One region of the Sphingomonas sp. 320_CC genome, then DNA from elsewhere that is predicted to be linked to it. Evidence: riboswitches for the same ligand, from Rfam matches in the RefSeq annotation. Region 1 holds a riboswitch; each other region holds the start of a gene.
What was found. Region 1 has a riboswitch for cobalamin ahead of AC59GX_RS12090 (TonB-dependent receptor plug domain-containing protein). Riboswitches for the same ligand answer to the same signal wherever they lie in the genome.

Region 1 (5,752 bases):
TTCGCGATAAGGTCGGGCTGGTCCTTCATGCCCGCGGTCAGCGCGGTGTAGGTCAGCGACGGGTTGACCGCGTTGACACGGACGCCGTGCTTCGCCTCGTCCATCGCGAGCGCGCGGGTGAAGTTGGTCACCGCGCCCTTGGCGGCGCAGTAGAAGCTGTGGTTCCAGTCGCCGCCGAGGCCCGATACGGACGAAACGTTGACGATGCAGCCCTTGTTTGCGCGCAACGTGGCGATCGCGGCGCGGCTCATGTGGACGACGCCGTAGAGGTCGGTTTCGATGACCTTGGTGAATTCGGAGAGGTCGCCCTCGTCGAGCTTGCCGAGATGGTCCACGCCGGCGTCGTTGACGAGCACGTCGATTCGGCCGAACTTGTCGATCGCATGCGCCACCAGCGCCTCGCAGGCGGCCATGTCAGAGACGTCGGTTTCGAGCGTTTCGACGGTCGTGCCGTCGAGGCTGGCGGCGACCTTCGCGAGGCCGTCCGCGTCCTTGTCGCCGAGTACGAGCGTCGCGCCCTCCGCGGCGAAACGACGCGCGGCGCCTTCGCCGATGCCGGAGGCGGCGCCGGTGATCACTACGATCTTACCATCGAATCTCATCGATCTGTGTCCTGAAGCTTTGGGAGATAACGCGATGAACGACCGACGCGCGTACCGGTTTCCTTGCTGAATCAAGGAGATCGCCGGTCAGTCCCAACGGCGGACCCTGGCCGGTCTCGCGTGCGTTGATGCGCTCGAACCTGCTTTTACCGGAGATCATCATGCTCGCATCCTTCCTGATGGGCCTCGTCGGTGGCCAGCGCGCGATGACGCCGCTCGCCGCGGTCGCCATCGCTGCCGCTCGTGACGAATTGCCCGCCGACAATGGTGCGCCGAAGCTGCTGTCGCATCCCGTCGTCGCGGCGGGTGCGCTGGCGCTCGCGATCGGCGAGATGGCGGGGGACAAGCAGAAGACCGCGCCCGACCGGATCGTCGCGATCGGCCTGGCCGCGCGGTTCGTCACGTCGGCTATCGCGGGCGCGTCGCTCGTCCCGCGGCGGCAGCGGTGGATCGGTGCAGCGGTCGGCGGACTGACGGCGGTGGCCGCGTCCTATCCGGGCTGGCGTGCGCGGATGGCGGCGATGTCGCAGTACGGCCAGACGCCGACGGGTTTCGTCGAGGATGCGGTGGTTCTTGGCGGCGCGGCGGCGATTGCGCGCAACGCGGCGAAGCTTGGCGCGGCCTGACGCCGGACGTGTATTCCGGGCGGGCCGAAAAGCTGCCATGCGGCGGCGATGATCCGTATCTCGCTCTCTACGCTTGCCTTCGTATTGATTTCGTCCGGGGGTGCGGTCGCGCAGACGACTGTCGCGCCTAGCGACCAGCAGGCTGACATCGTCGTCACCGGGCGCGGGCTGGCCGATGCGCCCGGCGATCGTGCGTACGACGTCGTCACTATCGATCGTGCGCGGATCCAGGCGAATGCGAGCAATCGGCTGGAGAGCGTGCTGGCCGACGTCGCGGGGCTCCAGCAGTTTCGTCGGTCGGACTCGCGCAGCGCCAACCCGACCAGCCAGGGGATTTCGCTGCGCGGGATCGGCGGCAATGCCTCCAGTCGCGCGCTGCTGATCTTCGACGGCGTGCCGCAGGCGGATCCGTTCGGCGGCTGGGTCGCGTTTCCGGCGTATGCGACGGGGCGGCTCGGGCGCATTCGCGTGACGCGCGGCGGCGGGAGCGGGTATCAGGGGCCGGGGGCGTTGGCGGGGACGGTCGAGCTCGAGAGCGCGACGCCGGACCAGGCGGCGCCTTTCCAGGGCAGTGTCGCGTATGGCAGCCGGGATTCGGTCGATGCACAGGGCTCTGCGGCACTGGTGCACGGGTCTGGGTTTGCGACCTTGTCCGGAGCCTATGCGCGCGGGGACGGCTTCACGCCGACCGTCGAGGAAAGCCGGGGAATCGTCGATCGCGCCGCGCCGTACGAGCAGGCGTCGGGCGCGCTGCGGACCGTCGTCGGGATCGGCTCGAAGACCGAATTGCAGATGAATGCGAGCGCGTTCACCGATCGGCGCGACCGGGGGAGCGACTTTACCGACAACAAGAGCGAAGGCGCGGACGCGAGCGTCCGGCTCATCGGGCGCGGGCGCTGGGGGTATTCGGCGCTGGCGTATCTGCAAACGCGCGCGTTCGCGAGCAGCTTCAACAGCATCAACGCCGCGCGGACGACCGCGATCCAGTCGCTGAACCAGTATAATACGCCCGCCACCGGGCTTGGCGGACGGATCGAGATCGCTCCGCCGCTGGGCGAGAGCATCACGCTGCGTCTGGGCGCGGATGTTCGCGATGTCAGCGGCAAGACGCAGGAGCTGTATACGTTCGTCAACACCGTGCCGACGCGGCGGCGCGAGGCCGGCGGGAGCACGACGACAACCGGCGTGTTTGCCGATGGGAGCTTGGTTGCTGGCGACTTCACGTTCAGTCTTGGCGGCCGGGTTGACTGGTGGTCGATCGACGGCGGCTATCTGTCCGAACGGCCGCTGGCCGGCGGCGCGGCGTTGACCAATCTTCGATATGCGGACCGCGATGGCAGCGAGACGACCGGCCGGGCGGGCGTAGCGTATCAGCCGGTGGAGGCGATCACGCTGCGCGCGGCCGGGTATCGCGGGTGGCGGCTGCCGACGCTCAACGAGCTGTATCGGCCGTTTCGCGTCGGCAACGATGCGACCGCGGCGAATGCGCTGTTGTCGCCGGAGCGGCTGACCGGGGTCGAGGGCGGGGTGACGCTGACGCCTGCGCCGGGCGTGAGCATCGCCGCGACGTATTTCTACAACCGGCTGAAGGATGCGGTGGCGAACGTCACGACGACCACGCCGACGCAGGTGTTGCCGGGGGTGACGACCTACCGCGTTCGCCAGAACCTCGACGCGATCCGCGCGCATGGGTTCGAGTTGAATGCGGCGTATCGGCCGGGTCCGTTTGGTGTTCAGGCGTCGTGGTCGCACACGAACTCAAAGGTCGAGGGATCGGGGATCACGGCTGCGCTGGACGGCGTGCGACCGGCGCAGACCCCTCGCGACCAGGTTTCTGGGACGGTCGACTGGCGACGCGACGCGGCGACGCTGTCACTGACGGTGCGGCATATCGGCCAGCAGTTCGACGACGACCAGAATACGCGCGTGCTTGGGGCTGCGACGACGCTCGATGCGTATGCAGCGTTGCCGATCCTGCGGTCGCTGGTTGCCGAGTTTCGGGCCGAGAATTTCCTCAACGAGCGGGTCGAGGCAGGGGTCAGCGGCGCGAACATCGTCGAGCGCGCCACCCCGCGGACGATCTGGGTCGGGCTGCGCTACGGCGGGCGGTGATATTCTTTCTGCTAAGGAAAACGAAGGCATCATGTTTCCCCGCGAAGGCGGGGACCCAGACTGGACTCCCGCCTTCGCGGGAGAACAAGGGAGGGAAAGCGACGTCCCGACTAACACGCCACCACCCCGGCGGAGGCCGGGGCCCAGTTGGCAAGGTCGCAGTAACGACGGACCGCGCTTAGTTAGTGACATTCCCCAACTGGGCCCCGGCCTCCGCCGGGGTGGTGCGGTGGACGGTGAGGGAGCTTACGATCCTCCCCCGCAAGGGGGAGGTGGCACCGAAGGTGACGGAGGGGGAGGCATGCGATCACCCCCGTTTCCGTGTCCGCCCCCTCCGTCTGGCAAGCGCCAGCCACCTCCCCCTGGCGGGGGAGGATCAGCAGGCCCCGCGTTGACCCGTGCCTGGCGCACGACTAATGCCGCGTACGTGAAGGGTTCCCCGCAACGGGATCAAAAGGGAAGTCGGTGCGCGGGCCGGGTCGTCACGATCCAAATCCGCAAGACCGGCGCTGTACCCGCAACTGTGACCGGATAGCGGCCACCCCGATATGCCACTGGGTCTCGGCCTGGGAAGGTGGGGTGGGCGCGGCGACCCGGAAGCCAGGAGACCTGCCTGTCACGGTCGATCCACTGCGCGGGCGGGTGTCCGGCGCGGACGAGTGCTCCGGTCCAGCCGGGTTTCCTCGAGCGAGAGACGTCTGGCCGCCCGGCGAATGGTCGCTGGCGGTTCTGGTTAGGACGCAGCCGAATGACGAAATTCTTCCTTCTCCTGAGTGCCGCGGCGATCGCATCGCCCGCCTATTCTCAGACCATATCCAACCCAGACGCCCCCGAAATCGTCGTCACCGCGACCCGCGCTGCGCAACCGCTGAGCGAGATCGGCCAGGCCGTGACCGTGATCGACCGCGCCGAGATCGAGCGCCGCCAGACCACCATCGTCTCCGACCTGCTCGCGACCACGCCTGGCGTCACCGTCACGCGTAACGGCACGGTCGGCGCGCTGACCAGCGTCCGCATCCGCGGTGCCGAGGCGGATCAGACGCTCGTCGTGATCGACGGCGTGCGCGTCAACGATCCCTCGTCGACCGGCGGCGGCTTCAACTTCGGCAACCTCCTGTCGAGTTCGGTCGAGCGGATCGAAATATTGCGCGGTCCTAACTCGGTGCCATGGGGCAGCCAGGCGATCGGCGGCGTCGTCAACATCATCACCGCCGCACCGACCGAAGGCGTCCAGGCGCGCGCCAACGCCGAATATGGCTATGCCGACAGCGTGTTCGCGAGCGCGGGCGTGTCGGGCAAGTCGGGTCAGGTGTCCGGATCGCTGACCGGCGGATATCTGCGCACCGACGGCATCTCGTCGGCGGCCAGCGGCACCGAGCGCGACGGCTATCGCCAATATGGCGCAACCGGGCGGGTCGGCGTCGAGTTCGCGCCGGGCATCGGCCTCGACCTGCGCGGCTATTTCGCCGACAGTCGCGTCGCGATCGACGGCTTCCCGGCCCCTGATTACGTGCTCGCCGACACCGCCGAATATTCGAAGACGCGCGAAGCCTATGGTTACGCGGGGCTCCATGCGAACTTCGCCGACGGTCGGTTCAACAACCGCGTGGCCTTCACGATCGCCGACATCAACCGCGACAATTACGACCCGAGCTTCGGCAGCGATCCGTCGTTCATCGGTCGCGGCCGCAGCGAACGCTACGAGTATCAGGGCGACTTCCGCCCCCTCGACCAAGTGCGCGTCGTCGCAGGCGTCGAGCGCGAGAACAGCCGCTTCAACGACGGCTTCACCTTCGCGGATACCGGCATCACCAGCGTCTACGGCCAGCTGATCGTCAAGCCGCTCGACGTCCTCACGATCACCGGCGGCGTCCGTAACGACGACCACGACGATTTCGGCAGCCACACGACGTTCGGCGCGAACGCCGCGCTGGCGTTGCGGACCGGAACCACCGTCCGCGCGAGCTATGGCGAAGGCTTCAAGGCGCCGACCTTGTACCAGCTCTTCTCCGACTACGGGAATCGCGGCCTCGATCCGGAGACCGCGCGCAACTTCGACGTCGGTGTCGAACAGGCGTTCCTCGACAACCGCGCGCGCGTCGCGGTGACCTATTTCAACCGGCGTACGCGCAACCAGATCGACTTCCGCGACTGCAGTCCGGCGGAGCAGACGACCGCCGGTTCGATCTGCGTCGACCGCCCGTTCGGCGTCTACGACAATATCGCCCGCGCCGAGGCGGACGGCGTCGAGTTCACCTTGGCGCTGCGCCCGGTCGACGCGCTGACGCTGACCGCGAACTACAGCTATATCGACACCGAGAACCGCTCGATCGGCAGCGATTTCGGCAACGATCTCGCGCGCCGTCCCAAGCAGACCGCGAGCGTCGACGCCGATTACCGGTTCGCGTTCGG
Region 2 (5,752 bases), on a different contig from region 1:
CTCGGCAGCTCACATACGGCAAGTTCGACGATGGCGGCCCGCTGTCATGGACGCCCGACGGCCGCAGAATCGTCTTCGCCGCGATCCGTGGCCCCGCCGCCAACCGCCAGGTGATGAACTCCGACGTGATCGCGGTCGATGCGATGAGCGGCACGATGCGGATGTTGACCACGCGCGACGGCCCCGATGCGCAGCCGCGCGTATCGCCAGACGGCAGCAAGATCGCGTGGCTCGGTTTCGACGACAAGCGCCGCAGCTACGAGAACACGCAGCTCTATGTCGGCGACCGCGACGCCGCCTCGCCGCGCTCGCTCACCGCCACGCTCGACCGGGCGATCGAGGACGCGGTGTGGTCCGCCGACGGTCGCAGCCTGTACGCGAGCTACGACGATCACGGCCAGCGCCGCGTCGCGCGCGTCGGGATCGATGGCCGCGTCACGCCGCTGATCGACAACGTCGCGGGCGGCGGGCTCGACCGGCCGTATACCGGCGGCGAGTTCTCGGTCTCGATGGGCGGCACGATCGCCTATACCGGCGGCGATGCGAGCACGCCTGCCGACGTCTGGGTGCTGGCGGGCGGGAAGCCGCGCCGCCTAACGACGCTCAACGCGGTGCTGACCGGATCGAAGGCGCTCGCACAGGTCCGGAAGATCGCGGTGACCGCGCCCGATGGTCGCCCGATCGACGCATGGCTCGCGACCCCGCCGAGCCGTGTCGCCGGTCAACGCGTACCGCTGATCCTCGAAATCCACGGCGGTCCGAACGCCGCGTACGGCCCCGGTTTCGCCACCGACATGCAGCTGTACGCCGCCGCCGGGTACGCCGTGCTCTGGACCAACCCGCGCGGCTCGACCTCCTATGGGGCCGAATTCGCCAACCTGATCGACAAGACCTACCCCGCCGCCGATTACGACGACCTGATCGCCTCGGTCGACGCGGCGATCAAGGACGGCACCGCCGACCCGGACAATCTGTTCGTGACCGGCGGATCGGGCGGCGGGCTGCTGACCGCGTGGATCGTCGGCAAGACTGACCGGTTCAAGGCCGCTGCGACGCAGAAGCCGGTAATCAACTGGATCAGCGAGGCGCTGACGATGGACAACACGCTGTTCACCTCGCGCTACTGGTTCACCAAGCTGCCGTGGGAAGATCCGATGAGCTATTGGAACCGCTCGCCGCTCAGCCTGGTCGGCAACGTCAAGACGCCGACGCTGGTCGTGGTCGGCGGCGACGATTACCGGACGCCGGTCAGCGAATCCGAGCAATATTACGCGGCGCTTCAGATCCGCGGCGTGCCGACCGCGCTCGTGAAGGTGCCGGGCGCGAGCCACGGTGGCCTCGCCGCTCGCCCGTCGCAATCCGCGGCGAAAGCGTCGGCGATCATCGCCTGGTTCGATCGATACCGGAAGCCCGCAGTCGCGACCGGAGCAGCACAGTGACGGCGCGGTACATGATGCTCGCCGGCGTCGCGCTGGTCTCGACCGCGGCGGTTGCGCAGGTCCAGCCGCCGCGCGTCGCGAAGAAGCCGTTCCAGGTGACGTCGCCCAACGGTGCGCGCGAGGACGATTACTTCTGGCTGCGCGACGACACGCGGAAGAATCCCGAGATGCTCGCCTATCTCGCCGCCGAGAACGCCTATGCCGACGCGCAACTCGCGTCGCTGAAGCCGCTCCAGGCCAAGCTGTACGAAGAGACCGTCTCGCACATCAAGCAGGACGACAGCTCGGTGCCGTATCCGAAGAACGGCTATTATTACGGCTCGCGGTTCCAGACCGGCGCGGATTACCCGATCCTCGAACGCCGCAAGGGCAGCCGTACCGCGCCCGCCGAAACGCTGTTCGACGAGCCGGCGATGGCGAAGGGCCACAGCTTCTTCGCGCTGAGCGACTGGGCAGTGAGCCCCGACAACCGCCGCGTCGCCTGGGCCGAAGACACCGTCGGCCGTCGCCAGTATGTCCTCAAGGTAAAGGACCTAGCGACCGGCGCGACGATCGCCGACACGCTCTCGAACATCGAGCCGAACGTGGTCTGGGCGGACGACAACAAGACCGTGCTGTACGTCGAGAAAGACCCGGTCACGCTACGCGGCTACCGCGTGAAGGCGCATGTCCTCGGCACGCCCGTCGCCAGCGACCGGTTGCTGTACGAGGAGAAGGACGACACCTATTCGATGGGCGTCGCGCGCACCGCCGACGACAAGTTCGTCTGCATCGGCGTGAGCAGCACGGTCAGCGACGAGCAGCGCTGCGCCCCCGCCGCCGCCCCGACCAGCTTCACGATCGTCGCACCGCGTGCGCGCGAGTTCCGCTACAGCGCGGATCACATTGGCAACCGCTGGATCATCCGCACCAACAAGGCAGCGAAGAACTACAAGCTGGTGACCGTCGCCGACGCCGATCTGGCCAAAGGCACGGCGGCGTGGCGCGACCTGACGCCAGCCAGCGACACCGTCTTCATCGAAGGCTTCAAACCGTTCGACGGCTTCGTCGCGATCGACCAGCGCGAAGGCGGCAATCGCATGATCCGCGTGCTGAACGACGCGGGCAAGTCGACGCCCGTGACCGCCGACGAGCCCGCCTATCGCATGTCGTTCGACGTCAACGAGGAGACCGCGACGCCGTGGGTCCGCTACACCTATGGTTCGCTCGTGACGCCGACCACGACCTACGAGGTCAACGCGAAAACCGGCGAGCGTCGCGTGCTGAAGGTCGCACCGGTGCCAGGCTACGACCCTGCGAAATACGTCACCGAACGCGTCTGGGCGCCGGCGCGTGACGGCACGCGGATCCCCGTGTCGCTGGTATACGCCAAGGGAACCAAGCGAGACGGCACCGCGCCGCTCTTCCAATACGCCTATGGCAGCTATGGGATATCCAGCGACCCGGCAGTCGACCCCGGTCGCATCGGCCTGCTCGATCGCGGCGTGATCTACGCGATCGCGCATATCCGCGGCGGGCAGGAGATGGGGCGCGGCTGGTATGACGACGGGCATCTGCTCAACAAGAAGAACAGCTTCACCGACTTCATCGACGTCACCCGCTATCTCGTCGCACAGAAATACGCCGCCAAGGACCGCGTCGCGGCGATGGGCGGCAGCGCGGGCGGGCTGCTGATGGGCGGTGTCGCGAACATGGCGCCAGCCGACTATAAGCTGATCATCGCGCAGGTGCCGTTCGTCGACGTGGTGACGACGATGCTCGACGCGTCGATCCCGCTGACGACGTTCGAGTATGACGAATGGGGCAACCCCGCGCAGAAGGCGTCGTACGACTATATGCTGAGCTATTCGCCGTACGACAACGTCAAGGCGAAGGCGTATCCGGCGCTCTATGTCGGCACCGGACTGTGGGACAGCCAGGTGCAATATTACGAGCCGACCAAATGGGTCGCTAAGCTCCGCGAACTGAAGACCGACAAGAACCCGCTGCTGTTCCGCGTCAACATGGAGGCAGGGCATGGCGGCAAGTCCGGGCGGTTCGAACGCTATCGGCAAAATTCGGAATGGCAGGCGTTCATGCTGCAACAGCTTGGTGTCGCGAAGTAGCGCGACCGTTGGCACGCGACCCGAAGCAGGGTACCGAACACGCGGGACGCGGCTTCCAGCCGTTTCCCGTGATCGCGTCGGTGCCCGGAAGGGCTTGATTGGGAATGCGGTGCGGACGGTTCGCCGTCCCATGCCGCGGCTGTCCCTGCAACTGTAAGCGGCGAGCGAGACGCACGAGCCCTTTTCGCGAGGGCAGCCACTGGGTGAAAACCTGGGAAGGCGTGCATCGAGCAGCGACCCGCGAGCCAGGAGACCTGCCGGCGTCTGGTCGCTCTTGTCCCGGTCCAGGGGGTGGCCGAGGCACGGTGAACGCCGCCTGCGTGACACTGGCTGAGCGACGACCATGTGGCGGGGGCCGCATCGGTGTCGTGCGTCGGCCGCTCATGGCGTCCGGTCGTCGCATGGCCCGGCCGTTTTCGGCAGGCCCCGGTCCTCGTCGGACGCTGCGGGGTTTGTGCATGACGACTTTGACGATGGAACGACCGACGCGGGTTTCGACCCGAAAGCGCATCGGTTGGATGTTCGCAGGCCTGGTCGCGGCCAACATCGCCGCGTGGTGCTGGGCGTTCTCGCTGTTCCACGCGCAACCGCTGATGCTGGGCACGGCGCTGCTCGCCTGGGGCCTCGGCCTGCGCCACGCGGTCGACGCAGACCACATTGCGGCGATCGACAATGTGACGCGCAAGCTGATGCAGGACGGCCAGCGCCCGATCGCGGTCGGCTTCTGGTTCGCGATCGGCCATTCGGGGATCGTGCTCATCGCGGCGGTCGCGATCGCACTGACCGCCAATGCGCTGTCGCAGTTCGAGGCATTCAAGCAGGTAGGCGGGGTGGTCGCGACCGTCATCTCCGCTGTGTTCCTGTTCACGATCGCCGCGATGAACCTGATCATCCTCCGCTCGGTCTGGCGCACCTTCGGCCATGTCCGCGGCGGCGGCACCTATGTCGAGGAGGACCTCGACCTCCTCCTCGGCAACCGCGGCCTGCTCGCACGTCTGTTCCGCCCGATGTTCCGGCTGGTCACGCGGAGCTGGCACATGGCGCCGCTCGGCTTCCTGTTCGGACTCGGTTTCGACACGGCGACGGAGGTCGCGATCCTTGGCCTCTCAGCGAGCCAGGCCGCCGACGGTCTCTCGATCGGTGTCGTCCTAGTCCTCCCCGTGCTGTTCGCGACCGGCATGGCGCTGGTCGACACCGCGGACGGCGTCGTTATGCTTGGTGCCTATGAATGGGCGTTCGTGAAGCCGATCCGTAAGCTCTACTACAACATAACCATCACCTTGATCTCCGCGATCGTCGCGATCGCAATCGGCGGGATCGAGACGCTCGCGCTGCTCGGATCGAAGCTCGGCTTCACCGGCGGCATATGGGACGTTGCAACGGCACTCGGCGAGAACTTCAATGGCCTCGGCTTTGCGATCATCGGCCTGTTCGTGCTCTGCTGGGTGCTGAGCTTCGCAATCTACCGCTGGAAACGCTTCGACGAGATCGAAGTCGTGCACGGATAAGCTAGCTCCTCTGTTCCCCAAGCTCGACGCGCTCTCGATCCTCCCCCGCCAGGGGGAGGTGGCGCGAAGCGACGGAGGGGGAGGACGACGATCACGTTTGTTCCGTGTCCTCCCCCTCCGTCTGGCAAGTGCCAGCCACCTCCCCCTCGCGGGGGAGCATCGAAAACTACCGATATGCGAATTGGCAGTCCCGCCAAACTGCTCTAACCCACCCCCGAGGCTCGGTTTCACCGAACCTCACAGATCGCGCCGGTGCCCTTCGGGGCTTGAATGGGAATGCGGTGCGGGAGTTCCTCCCAATGCCGCGGCTGTCCCTGCAACTGTAAGCGGTGAGCGAGACGCACACGCCCTTCACGAGAAGGGCAGCCACTGGGGAAACCTGGGAAGGCGTACGTCGAGCCTCGACCCGCGAGCCAGGAGACCTGCCAGCGCATATGGTCGCTCTTGCTACGATCCAGGGGATGGTCGCGGCACGGTACTCCGTCTGAGCGACGAACGCGTGCGGCCCTATGGTCGTGCGTGCGTGTGCTCGCAGGAGAATACCAATGCCCGATCTTTCAAAGGTCCCCGTCACCATCGTCACCGGCTTTCTCGGAGCCGGCAAGACCACGCTCATCAGCCACCTGATCCGCAACGCGAACGGCCGCCGTCTCGCCGTCGTCGTCAACGAATTCGGCACGCTCGGTATCGACGGCGACAT
Region 3 (5,752 bases), on a different contig from region 1:
CGGCTCCGACGTCGGCAAGTCGGTGCTCGTCGCCGGACTGTGCCGCGCGTTTGCGAACCGTGGCCTGTCGGTCCGCCCGTTCAAGCCGCAGAACATGTCGAACAACGCCGCGGTTACTGCCGACGGCGGGGAGATCGGCCGCGCGCAGGCCACGCAGGCGATCGCGTGTCGGGTCGAACCAAGCGTCGACATGAACCCGGTACTGCTCAAGCCACAGGGCGATCGCACGTCGCAACTGATCGTCCGCGGGCAGGTCCGCGGAACGCTCGCCGCCGCGCGGTGGCGGGAAGGGCGCGAAGGGCTGCTCGTCGACGTGCTCGACAGTTTCGAGCGGCTGTCGGCCAGCTGCGATCTCGTCGTCGTCGAGGGTGCGGGGAGCCCAGCTGAGGTCAACCTGCGCGTAAGCGACATCGCCAACATGGGCTTCGCCCGCGCCGCCAACGTCCCCGTGATCCTGGTCGGCGATATCGATCGCGGCGGGGTGATTGCCTCGATCGTCGGCACGCGCGCGGTGATCGACCCTGCCGACGCGGCGATGATCCACGGCTTCCTCGTCAACAAGTTCCGCGGCGACCCCGCACTGTTCGACGACGGCTATCGGGCGATCGAGGCACGCAGCGGATGGCGCGGCTACGGCGTGGTACCCTGGCTAACTGACGCCGCGCGCCTGCCCAGTGAAGACGCCGTGATCCTCGAACGCCGCTCCGCGTCGGTCGACCGTCGCGTAACGATCGCCTGCCCGATCACGCCGCGGATCGCCAATTTCGACGACCTCGATCCGCTGCGCCTAGAACCCGGCGTCGCGCTCGTGATGGTCCCACCAGGCACGCCGATCCCTGCGGCGGACATGATCGTCCTTGCCGGATCGAAGGCGACGATCCCCGACCTCGCCTTCCTTCGTGCACAAGGCTGGGACATCGATATCCTCGCGCATCACCGACGGGGCAGGCCGGTACTCGGGCTGTGCGGGGGGTACCAGATGCTCGGTCGGAGCATCGCCGATCCGCACGGTATCGAAGGCGCGGCAACCTCGATAGCCGGGCTCGGGTTGCTCGATATCGACACCATCCTGACGCCGACCAAAACGCTCGAGCGGATCGAAGGGACCGCAAACGGTGCACGGTTCGAAGGCTATGAGATGCACATGGGCGTGACGACTGGCACCGATCTGTGCCGTCCCGTCGGCCACCGCATCGACGGCAGCGCGGAGGGTGCGACGAGCGCGGACGGGTTGGTCCACGGCAGCTACGTCCACGGCCTGTTCGGGCTTGCCGAGCAACGCGCGGCGTGGCTGGCGCGGCTCGGCGTCGACGCGGTCGGACCGGACCATGCTGCCTCGATCGATGCGGCGCTCGACGCGATCGCCGCGACGCTCGAACGTCACCTCGATCTCGATGCGATGCTCGCCCTAGCCCAGCGCGCCGGCTGACGCACCGACGATGGCGAAAGCGAGCAGGACGCCCGTCTCGACAAGCTCGATCCCCGCCCCGTGCGCGTCTCCGGTCACGCCCCCTAATGTACGCCGCAACCACGCAGCGACGGCCAGTATCAGGAGCGGAACCGCCAACAGCGCGGGAACCGCGACGGCAGCCAGCGCCAGCAGGAGCCCCCAGCCGACAAGGTCGCGCGATCGGACTGCGCCGGCGACCGCAGCGCCCAATCCGCCTACCCGCATCGGCGGCAACAGCACTGCCCAGGCCAGCGGCCCCATCCTCGACGCAAACGGCACCAAGATGATGAGCCACCACGCCGTCAGCCCGACCGCGTGCAGCAGCACGAGCTTGGCGGTCATCTGAGCGACGATCGCGACGACGCCGAAGCTGCCGATATGCGGATCGGCCATCACCGCGAGCAACCGCGTCCGATCGCCATGCGCCGCGCCCAGCCCGTCGGCGAGATCGGCCAGCCCGTCGAGGTGCAATGCGCCCGTGACGGCGATCCACGTCAGCAACGCGGCGCACGCCCCGGTCCAGGGGTCGATCGATGCACCTGCCCGTCCCGCCGAGGCGACGAGCACGCCGATCGCCAGTCCGACGAGCGGATAGTATCGGATCGCCGCGGCAAAGTCGGGAGCCCCGGCCTCGACGCGCGGCATCGGCAGGCGCGTCAGGAAACCGAACGCGACGACCAGCCGCTTCACGTCGCCAGCCCGACGATCTGCACCGTCCGATCCGGCTCCGGCCAGATCCGCAACGACACAAGCGCGGCATAAGGCAGGTCGAACGCCCATGTCCGGCGACGATCGAACCCACACAGGTCCGCGAGCGCCGCCCGGATAGCGCCACCGTGCGTGACGACCAACGTCGGCACCGACGGAAGTACCGCCAAGGCATTGCCGACCCGGTCCAGCAACGACGACCATCGCTCACCGTCCGGCGGCGGAGCAGCGTCCGGATCGTCGTGGAACCGAGCGAAGGCCGCCGGATCGATATCGGCTGGACGCATTCCGTCCCACGCTCCGAAGTCGAGTTCGCGCCACCGTCGATCGACCTCGCCGACGATGCCCCGCACGCTGCCGATCGCCGTCGCGCAATCGCGAGTACGCTTCAGGTCTGACGACACGATCGCGGCAACCTTCAGCCCTGCGGCTCGCCGGACGCACGCCGCAACGCCGGCCTCCGTCACCGGATCGTCCGTTCGCCCCAGCAACAGGCCTTTGCGGACGGGCGCGCCATGCCGCATCAGGTACAGCATGTGCGAACCGGTCACGCGACGGAGACCCCTGCCTCGGCAAACGTCGCCATCTCGTCATGCGTCGCCAGCGCCGCGCGGACGAGCAACGTCGCCACCGCCGCGCCGCTCCCCTCGCCTAACCGCATGCCCAGCGACAACAGGGGATCGAGGTCCAATGCCCGCAACAATCGCGCATGACCCGGCTCGGCCGACACGTGGCCGGCAAGACAATGCGCGAGAATATCCGGGCACGCAGCGGCGATCGGCGAGACCGCGGCACAGCATATGAAGCCATCGAGCATGACGGGTACGCCTGCGAGACGCGCAGCTATGACCGCGCCTGCGATCGCCGCAAGTTCACGACCGCCAAGCCGGCGTAGCGTCTCGAACGGCGTGCTCAGTGCGTCCCGGTGCAGCGCCAGCCCGGCCTCCACGGTCGCGATCTTGCGGGCCATGCCGTCGTCGTCGACTCCGGTACCGGGCCCGACCCAGTCGCGTGCCGATCCATCGAAGCTGGCGAGGCACAGCGCGGCGGCGGAGGTCGAGTTGCCGATCCCCATCTCGCCGAGCACGATCAGATCGGGTGCGTCCGCAACGACGGCGGCGCCCGCGTTGATCGCCGCGAGGCATTCCTCCTCCGACATCGACGGGGCGACGGTGAAATCGATGGTCGGCCGGTCGAGATCGAGCGGGACGACTCTGAGATCGAGCCCCGCCGCGCGCGACAGCGCGTTGATTGCCGCGCCGCCATGTTCGAAATTGGCCACCATCTGCGCCGTGACGGAGGCCGGAAACGCACTGACGCCGCGATCGACGATGCCGTGATTACCCGCGAAGATCACCACCCGGCCGCGATCGAGCCGCGGGCGTTCATGGCCCTGCCAACCGGCCATGAAGACGGCAATCTCTTCCAACCGCCCGAGCGAGCCCGGCGGCTTGGTCAGTTGCCCCTGCCGCGCCACTGCCGCCGATCGAGCGGCTTCGTCCGGCTGCGGCAACGCGCTCAAGGATGATAGAAATGCCCCGGCTGTCGGAAAAAAAGTCATTCCACGACGAACCCGGCAGGCGGCGTGCGGGTGATGAAATGGCCCTTCACGCCCTGCGGCCATTGTTTGAACGGCACCTGTCCGAACGCACTCTCGCCGTAGAGCCGTGCGTAATCCAGGATCGCACGGGCAGCGTCTTCGGTCGGCTCGAAACGGCCTAGCACATAGCCGACCTTGGCGGGTGCGCGCAGATGGATGGTGCAGAAATCCTGGCACGCGAACAGGCACGGCATTTCCTGCACGGCTACGTCGGCATAGGCGGGATCGCTCGCCTGCACTGCCTTCAGCGCACTGACCAGCCGCGCGCCGCCACGCTGGCCCTGCTCGTCGTCGCGCGCGTCGGCGGAATGGCGGCACGTGTTGCACGCGACCACCGCGACGCCGTCCTCGACCGGCTTCAGCATGTCCGTTCCCGGACGATCTTGGAATGATGTGTACTTGGCATAGGAACCCCTTCGGACAGTCGGTCCCGCACCGCGCAAAGGGCGAGAAGCGGACGCCTCCTGCCTTCGCGCGACGCGAAGCGATGTCGTCGCTCGGGGTGTTACCCGTCCGTTCGGCGCACCCTGGCCGGACGAAAGACGACCGCGACGGGCAGGTCTCCTGGCTCGCGGGTCAACGCCGTCCGCGCCGCCTTCTCGGGAACATCCCAATGGCATGAGGCACAATGGCTCGCCGCGTACAGTTGCAGGGGCAGCCGGGTGTTTCCCGTTCCCATTTTCATCCCCCTCGGCGTGAGCATCGGGGGAACCTGTCGCGGGCGAAGCGATAGGCGGGAGGAAGACCCGGCGCAAGACACGGCTACGTCGGTCAGAAGTCCGCCAGCCGTCCCCACGCCCTCCCGTCATCCTGACGAAAGTCAGGATCCAGGGTAACGGGCGGCAGCCTTCGTGGCTCTGGGGCCTGACTTTCGTCAGGATGACGGACGGTCCTCGTAACGGACCGTAGAGTAGGAAGCCGCCTAGAACTCCACGCCCGCCTGCGCCTTCACGCCCGACCGAAACGGATGCTTCACCTGCGTCATCTCGGTCACGAGGTCCGCCACCTCGATCAACGCATCAGGCGCGTTCCGCCCGGTCACCACGACATGCGTCATCTCCGGCTTCGCCGCCAGCACCGCCAGCACCTCGTCGACCGGCAGATACTCGTAGCGCAACACGATGTTCAGTTCGTCCGCCACCACCATTGCATAGGACGGATCGGCGATCATCCGCTTCACCTCGTCCCACGCCTCACGCGCCACCGCGATGTCGCGGGCGCGGTCCTGCGTGTCCCAAGTGAAGCCCTCCCCCATCGGCTTGAACTCGCACAGCGCGGGGAACGCATCGAAGATCGTCTTCTCGCCGGTCGCCATCGCGCCCTTGACGAACTGCACCATGCCGACCTTCCGCCCATGCCCGATCATCCGCACCGCCATGCCGAACGCGGCGGTCGACTTGCCCTTGCCCTTGCCGGTGTGGACGATGATCAGCCCCTTCTCGATCGTCTTGCTCGCGACGATCCGGTCCTGGACCTCCTTGCGCTTGGCGCTCTTGGCATTCTGTTCGTCGTCGGTCCGCATGATCAAGTCCTCTCGTCCTCCCGATGGCGGATCGCGCCGCGCGGCGCTAGAGCGACCGACATGCTCCGCATCACCGACCTCAAGCTGCCGCTCAACCACGCCGACGAAGCGCTCCCCGCCGCGATCCGCGACCGCCTGCGCGTTACCCCGCGCGACCTGATCCGCTACACCATCGCCAGACGCGCGCACGATGCCCGCGACAAGATGGACATCCAGCTCGTCTATTCGGTCGATGTCACGCTGAAGAACGAGGACACCGTCCTCACCCGCTTCCGCAAGGATCGTCACGTCCAGCGCACGCCGGATACCGGCTACCGCTTCGTCACCAAGGGCGGCGCGAGCTACACCGGCCCCCGCCCGGTGGTGGTCGGCGCGGGCCCATGCGGGCTGTTCGCCGGCCTGATCCTCGCGCAGATGGGGTTCCGCCCGATCATCCTCGACCGCGGCAAGGTCGTCCGCGAACGCACCAAGG
Region 4 (5,752 bases), on a different contig from region 1:
CCCGCCTTCTACCGCTGGATCGACGAGACCGCGCGGTACATCAAGACGCTCGACCCCAACCACCTCGTCTCGACCGGTTCGGAGGGGCTGAAGGGTTCGATCGAGCGCGAGGACGTCGTACTCGCCGCGCACCGTTCGCCGTCGATCGATTACCTCACGACGCATATCTGGCCCAACAACTGGACCTGGATGGACGCAAATGATCTCGCCGGCACTTACGACGCGGGCGCGGCCAAGGTCGCCAACTACATCGACGCGCATATCCGACTGGCCACGACGCTCGGCAAGCCGCTGGTGATCGAGGAGTTCGGCTATCCGCGCGACGGGAAGACCGCCTATGATCCGGCCATCATGACGGTCTATAAGGATCGCTTCTACCGTCAGATTTATGCGGCGATCGAAACCAATGCCAGGTCCGGCGGACCGCTCGCGGGCTCGAACTTCTGGGCGTGGAACGGCGAGGCTCGCACGCCGCATGCCGACCACCGGTTCCAGCGCGGCGACCTCGGCTATATGGGTGACCCGCCACACGAGCCGCAGGGCTGGTACGGCGTGTTCGACAGCGACGCCTCGACGCAAGACGTGATCCGGGCGCATGCCTCAGCAATGGCGGCGTTCTGATGCCGGCGTTGTCGTATCGAACTGGAACACACGGTATGCGTACGGTTCTGGGCCTGCTCGGTGCAGCGTTGTTGTCGACGTCGGCGGTCGCGACGCCGATCACCGTCATCGCGGTATCGAGCAAGCCCGGTGCCGCGCTTCCGATGCATATCGGCGGCCGGGTCGAGCGGACGTCGGACGGCTATCGACGCCAATGGCCGGGCACCTATTTCGAGACGAATTTTCGGGGCGCAGGCATCCTGCTGAAGATCGGCGAAGGGGATGTCATCCTGCGTATCACGGTGGACGCATCCTCCCCGACGACGCTCTTCAAGCCCAAGCCAGGGCTCTACCGCGTCGCCGGTCTAGCAAACGGCCGCCATACGATCCGCGTCGACGTCGCCAGCGAGAGCCAGGCCGCGCCGACCGTCTTCGGCGGATTTTACGCGGCGGCCAGAACGCGCGCGTTGCCCATCCCCGCCCGTGCTCGCCAGATCGAATTCATCGGCGACTCCCACACCGTCGGCTACGGCAACGTCTCGACCAAGCGCGACTGCACCGAAGCGGAGGTGTGGGCGACGACCGATACCGCGCAAGCCATGCCGGCGCTGGCGGCGAAGCGATACGGCGCGGACTATCAGGTCAATGCTATCTCGGGTCGGGGGATCGTCCGCAATTACAATGGCATGGCGGCCGACACGCTTCCCGTTGCCTATCCCTTCACGCTCTTCGACAAGGCGACGCGCTCCGTCGATCCGGCGTGGCACCCGCGTCTGTTCGTGATCGCGCTCGGCACCAACGACTTCACCACGCCGCTCCATCCCGGGGAGCCGTGGAAGACGCGCGAGGCGCTCCATGCCGATTACGAGCAGCGTTATGTCGACTTCGTCAAACGCCTCCGGGCCCGCGATCCGGACGCGCATGTCGTCCTGTGGGCGACCGACATGGCCGGGGGCGAGATCGCGGCGGAAGTCGGCAAGGTTGCCGCGCGTTTGAAGGCGGAAGGCCAGCGCAATATCGCGTTCGTGCCCGTCACCGGGCTCGCGTTCACGGGATGCCATTCGCATCCGTCGACCGCCGACGATGCGCAGATCACGACCGCCCTGTCGGGCTATATCGACGCGCATCCCGAGATGTGGGCGCACCGATAGCCAGCATACCGCGACGCGGTCGTGACGAGCCTTGATTATATATCCTCGGCCGCAATCCTCTCGACCGATCCTACGTTACCGGTATCGGCACCCGCCCGGTGCAGCACCCGCACCACCGCTTCTGGGCCGCCGCGGCGGACAAGCGCTACCCCGCGTCCCCCACCGGTCCGATGAAGGGGTGCGCATCGCAAACCTGCTGGACCGCCGCCTTCCTGGACGCGACGCGGGGGCGATAGGTCGACCAAGCGCTGAGATCGTTACGCGATCGTCGATTGCCCGCGTCGGAACGTCACGCTACACCTTGCCCGTCGGCCCGTTCTCGGATGGGTCGACATGATCGCACCGGTGCTCCGCGAGGAGCTTAATAGGGAACGCGGTGAGGGTGGCTTCGACCACCTGATGCCGAGGCTGTCCCTGCAACTGTAAGCGGCGAGCGTGATGCACGTGCGTGGTCGGGCGAAGTCCCCGGTCACCAGCCACTGGACCGATCGGTCTGGGAAGGTTGTGCATCGGGCGTTGACCCGTGAGCCAGGAGACCTGCCGGCGTGTGGTCGCTCTTGCCTGGTCCAGGGGATGGCCGAGGCACGGTACTCCGTCTGAGCGACGATGTGTGCGGTGGGGACCGCATGGGCAGGCGTGCCGGTCGCGATGGCGTCCGTCGGGTATGGCTGCTCCCGTTCGCTTGGACGTGCTCGGGCAATCCGCTCGTGGCGCGCTCGCCGGCGCACGTTCGAGCCTCGTGCTCGGTGACAGGCCCCTGCCGGTTCGTCCGACGCCTCGGGGGCTTTTATATGTCGTTTCCATCACCGTATGCCGCGTTTGCCGCGTCGTTGCTCGTCACCTTCCTACCATCCCTGGCCAGCGCGCAGACCAGTGAGGATCGTTCGGCGAGTAGCGCCGACGATATCCTCGTAACCGGCCGCCATCAGGCCGACCTGACGGTTCCGAACTCGACCGGCAGCCGCCTGAACCTGTCGCCGCTCGAAACGCCGGCGACGCTGTCGACGATCGACGGCAATACGATCCGGGCGCGCGGCGACGTGTCCGTGAACGACGCGACCAGCCGCGCGCCCGGCATCACCAGCGTCGCCAACCTCGGCAATGGTGGCACCGCGCTCGCCGCGCGCGGGTTCAGCGGTCAAGGTTCGGTGCTGCAACTGATCGATGGTATCCGCCTCTTTCCAGCAGCCGGCACGATCACCTTTCCGAGCGACCCGTGGATGGTCGAGCGGATCGACGTGCTCAGCGGTCCGGCTTCCGTCCTGTACGGGCAAGGCGCGCTAGGCGGCGCGGTCAACGTGCTGATGCGCAAGCCGAATACGCGGCACACCGATGTGGACGGCGAGATCGGCTATGGATCGCAGGACAGTTTCCACGTCGCAGCCGGTGCCGGTGGACCGCTCGACGAGCATCTCTCCTACCGCGTCGACGGCAGCTACAGGCGGTCCGACGGGTATGTCGATCGCGGGCAATCACGAAGCTACGCGCTGTCGGGGACGTTGCGCTGGGCACCGACCGATCGGTTCGTCGTCACGGTGCGCGACGATTATGGCAACCAGAATCCGATGCGCTATTTCGGTACGCCGCTGATCGACGGACGGCTCGACCACGACAATCGCGACCGCAACTACAACACGCGCGACGGCCATGTCCGCTACCGCGACAACCGGACAAGCCTCCAGGTCGATTGGCAGCCGAGCGAGACGCTCACCGTCAGCAATCAGGCGTACCGGCTCACCTCCAAGCGCGAGTGGCTCAACCTCGAAAGCTATTGCTGGGTGGCGGCGGACGGCTTCTGTCCCAATGGCGCGAATGACGTGCGCGCCACGCCCGGGCGCATCTATCGCACCGACATGACCGGGATCGTCCACGATCAGACGCAATGGGGCGACCAGGGTAGCGTGACGCTCAAGACGCGGATCGCGGACGGCGTGACCAATGACGTCGTCGCGGGCTTCGACGTGAACCTCGTCAAGCTCACCTATTCGCACAATTTCGGCGCCGACCCGCAGGTCTCGGTCGTCGATCCGTTCGTGTTCGATCCTGGCGTGATCGTCGACACGCAGGGGATCGCACCGCGGTATCGCACGCGGACGAACGAATATGCGATCTTCGCGGAGGACCGGCTGAAGCTTGGCGAGCATGTCTCGATCGTCGGCGGCATCCGCTATGAGCGCGATCGGATACGGCGCTGGACGATCGACTCGACTGCCGCCGTCCCGACCGCAAGCTTCGCGCTCGACAAGCGGCTCGGCAACACGACATGGCGGGTTGGGACGGTCTATCAGCCAGTCCCGACGGTCTCGTTCTACGCGCAATATGCCACCGGCGTCGATCCGCTGGGGACGCTGACGACCTATACCACCGGGCAGGTCCATTTCAGCAACGCGACGGGCGACCAGGTCGAGGCGGGCGCCAAGGCCGTGTTCCTGGATGGCCGCGGCACCGCGACGATCGCCGCCTATCGCATCGTCAAGAAAGGACTGTTGTCGCAACTGACCCCGACGAGCCCGATCGAGCAGGTCGGGCAGCGATCCGCGAAGGGTATCGAGGCTGCGGTGTCGCTGGACTTGCCGGCAGGGTTCGGGATCGACGCCAATGGCAGCGTCTTGGAGGCGCGGTTCGACGACTTCGTCTCGGGCGAAAGGAGTTTTGCCGGCAACACGCCACCCGACGTCCCCGAGACGACGGCGAACCTGTGGCTTAGCTGGACCGCGACACCGGCGGTCCAGGCGCGTGCCGGACTGCGCTATGTCGGGCGAAGATTCTCCGACAACGCCAATGTTTTCCGCATTCCGGGTTATGCGACGGTCGACGCGACGCTGTCCTACGCGGTGACGCCGCGGGTCGCGATCGACGTGCATGTCTATAATCTGTTCGACAAGGATTATGCGATCAACAGCTACGGCGCGCAGCAATGGGTGCTGGGGCGGCCGCGCGCCTTGGACGTGTCGCTTCGTGCCGGTTTCTAACGCCGGCAGGCACGCGCGCCGGTGGCTGTATCTCGTGCACCGATGGGTCGGCATCGCCAGTTGCCTGTTCTTCGCGATGTGGTTCGGGTCGGGCCTGGTGATGCTGTACGTGCCGTACCCTTCACTCTCGCCAACCGAAGCGCTGGCGAGAGCCGAGGCGATCGACTGGTCCGCCGTGAGCGTGCCGCCACCGCTCGATGCGGGGCGATTGCCGCAAGACCTGTTGCTCGAGATGCGCGACGGCGTACCGGTCTGGCGGAGTCAAGGCTGGGACGACGAGCGGCATACCGTTTCCGCAAGCAAGGGCCGGCATCTGGCTCCGGTGGACGCGGCTTATGCCGTTCGCGTCGCAAGCCGTTTCGGGCGAGCACGCGTCCTGAATGTCGAGCGGATCATGCGGGATCAGTGGACGGTGTCGGGTGGTTTCGACCGACATCGCCCGCTGTGGAAAGCGACATTGGAGGACGAGGGCGGCACCAATCTCTACGTGTCGGCTTCGACCGGCGAGATCGTCCAGTCGACCGACCGGACCGAGCGGTTCTGGAACTGGCTGGGATCGGTGCCGCACTGGCTGTATCCGACCGTCCTGCGCCAGGACAACGCCGCCTGGCGACAGGTCGTCATGTGGGTTTCGGGGCCGTGTATCGCCGCGGCACTCGCCGGCATCTGGATCGGTATCCTCCGCGCACGCATCGGCCCCCGCCGGTTCAAGGGCGGGCGGATGACGCCGTATCGCGGGTGGATGCTCTGGCATCATGTCGCGGGGCTGGTCGGCGGCGGTTTCCTGATCGCGTGGATCTTCAGCGGATGGTTGTCGGTCGGTCCCTGGCACCTGTTCCGAAGTGCGGAACCGGATGCGCGGGCGGTGCGCGCCTATGCCGCTGCTGGCGTGATGCCGGCCGTACCCCTCGACCGGTTGCGCCATGTCGGCGCGGGAGCCGTCCGTCTAGGGATTACCAACTATGCGGCGACACCCCTCGTGGTGCTCGAGTATCCGGATGGCCGACGTCAGATTCTCGACGCCGCGAC

Region 2: another riboswitch for cobalamin. It lies ahead of AC59GX_RS17010 (HoxN/HupN/NixA family nickel/cobalt transporter); the one in region 1 lies ahead of AC59GX_RS12090 (TonB-dependent receptor plug domain-containing protein).
Region 3: another riboswitch for cobalamin. It lies ahead of AC59GX_RS17620 (DUF1636 domain-containing protein); the one in region 1 lies ahead of AC59GX_RS12090 (TonB-dependent receptor plug domain-containing protein).
Region 4: another riboswitch for cobalamin. It lies ahead of AC59GX_RS16705 (TonB-dependent receptor); the one in region 1 lies ahead of AC59GX_RS12090 (TonB-dependent receptor plug domain-containing protein).

The regions. Positions count from the first base shown of each region.
Region 1 covers NZ_JCAWAE010000003.1:115,078-120,829, forward strand. The annotation lists gene budC (meso-2,3-butanediol dehydrogenase) at 1-602, opposite strand, end outside; gene AC59GX_RS12075 (hypothetical protein) at 586-765, opposite strand; gene AC59GX_RS12080 (DUF4126 domain-containing protein) at 764-1,228, shown strand; gene AC59GX_RS12085 (TonB-dependent receptor) at 1,277-3,340, shown strand; cobalamin riboswitch at 3,756-3,971, shown strand; gene AC59GX_RS12090 (TonB-dependent receptor plug domain-containing protein) at 4,089-5,752, shown strand, end outside.
Region 2 covers NZ_JCAWAE010000004.1:290,370-296,121, forward strand. The annotation lists gene AC59GX_RS17000 (prolyl oligopeptidase family serine peptidase) at 1-1,439, shown strand, start outside; gene AC59GX_RS17005 (S9 family peptidase) at 1,436-3,544, shown strand; cobalamin riboswitch at 3,606-3,820, shown strand; gene AC59GX_RS17010 (HoxN/HupN/NixA family nickel/cobalt transporter) at 4,003-5,052, shown strand; cobalamin riboswitch at 5,286-5,496, shown strand; gene cobW (cobalamin biosynthesis protein CobW) at 5,598-5,752, shown strand, end outside.
Region 3 covers NZ_JCAWAE010000004.1:423,759-429,510, forward strand. The annotation lists gene AC59GX_RS17600 (cobyric acid synthase) at 1-1,429, shown strand, start outside; gene cobS (adenosylcobinamide-GDP ribazoletransferase) at 1,409-2,140, opposite strand; gene AC59GX_RS17610 (histidine phosphatase family protein) at 2,137-2,694, opposite strand; gene cobT (nicotinate-nucleotide--dimethylbenzimidazole phosphoribosyltransferase) at 2,706-3,719, opposite strand; gene AC59GX_RS17620 (DUF1636 domain-containing protein) at 3,716-4,123, opposite strand; cobalamin riboswitch at 4,296-4,489, opposite strand; gene cobO (cob(I)yrinic acid a,c-diamide adenosyltransferase) at 4,681-5,280, opposite strand; gene AC59GX_RS17630 (NAD(P)/FAD-dependent oxidoreductase) at 5,341-5,752, shown strand, end outside.
Region 4 covers NZ_JCAWAE010000004.1:218,433-224,184, reverse strand. The annotation lists gene AC59GX_RS16720 (glycoside hydrolase 5 family protein) at 1-621, shown strand, start outside; gene AC59GX_RS16715 (SGNH/GDSL hydrolase family protein) at 657-1,751, shown strand; gene AC59GX_RS16710 (hypothetical protein) at 1,850-1,987, shown strand; cobalamin riboswitch at 2,080-2,310, shown strand; gene AC59GX_RS16705 (TonB-dependent receptor) at 2,543-4,723, shown strand; gene AC59GX_RS16700 (PepSY domain-containing protein) at 4,758-5,752, shown strand, end outside.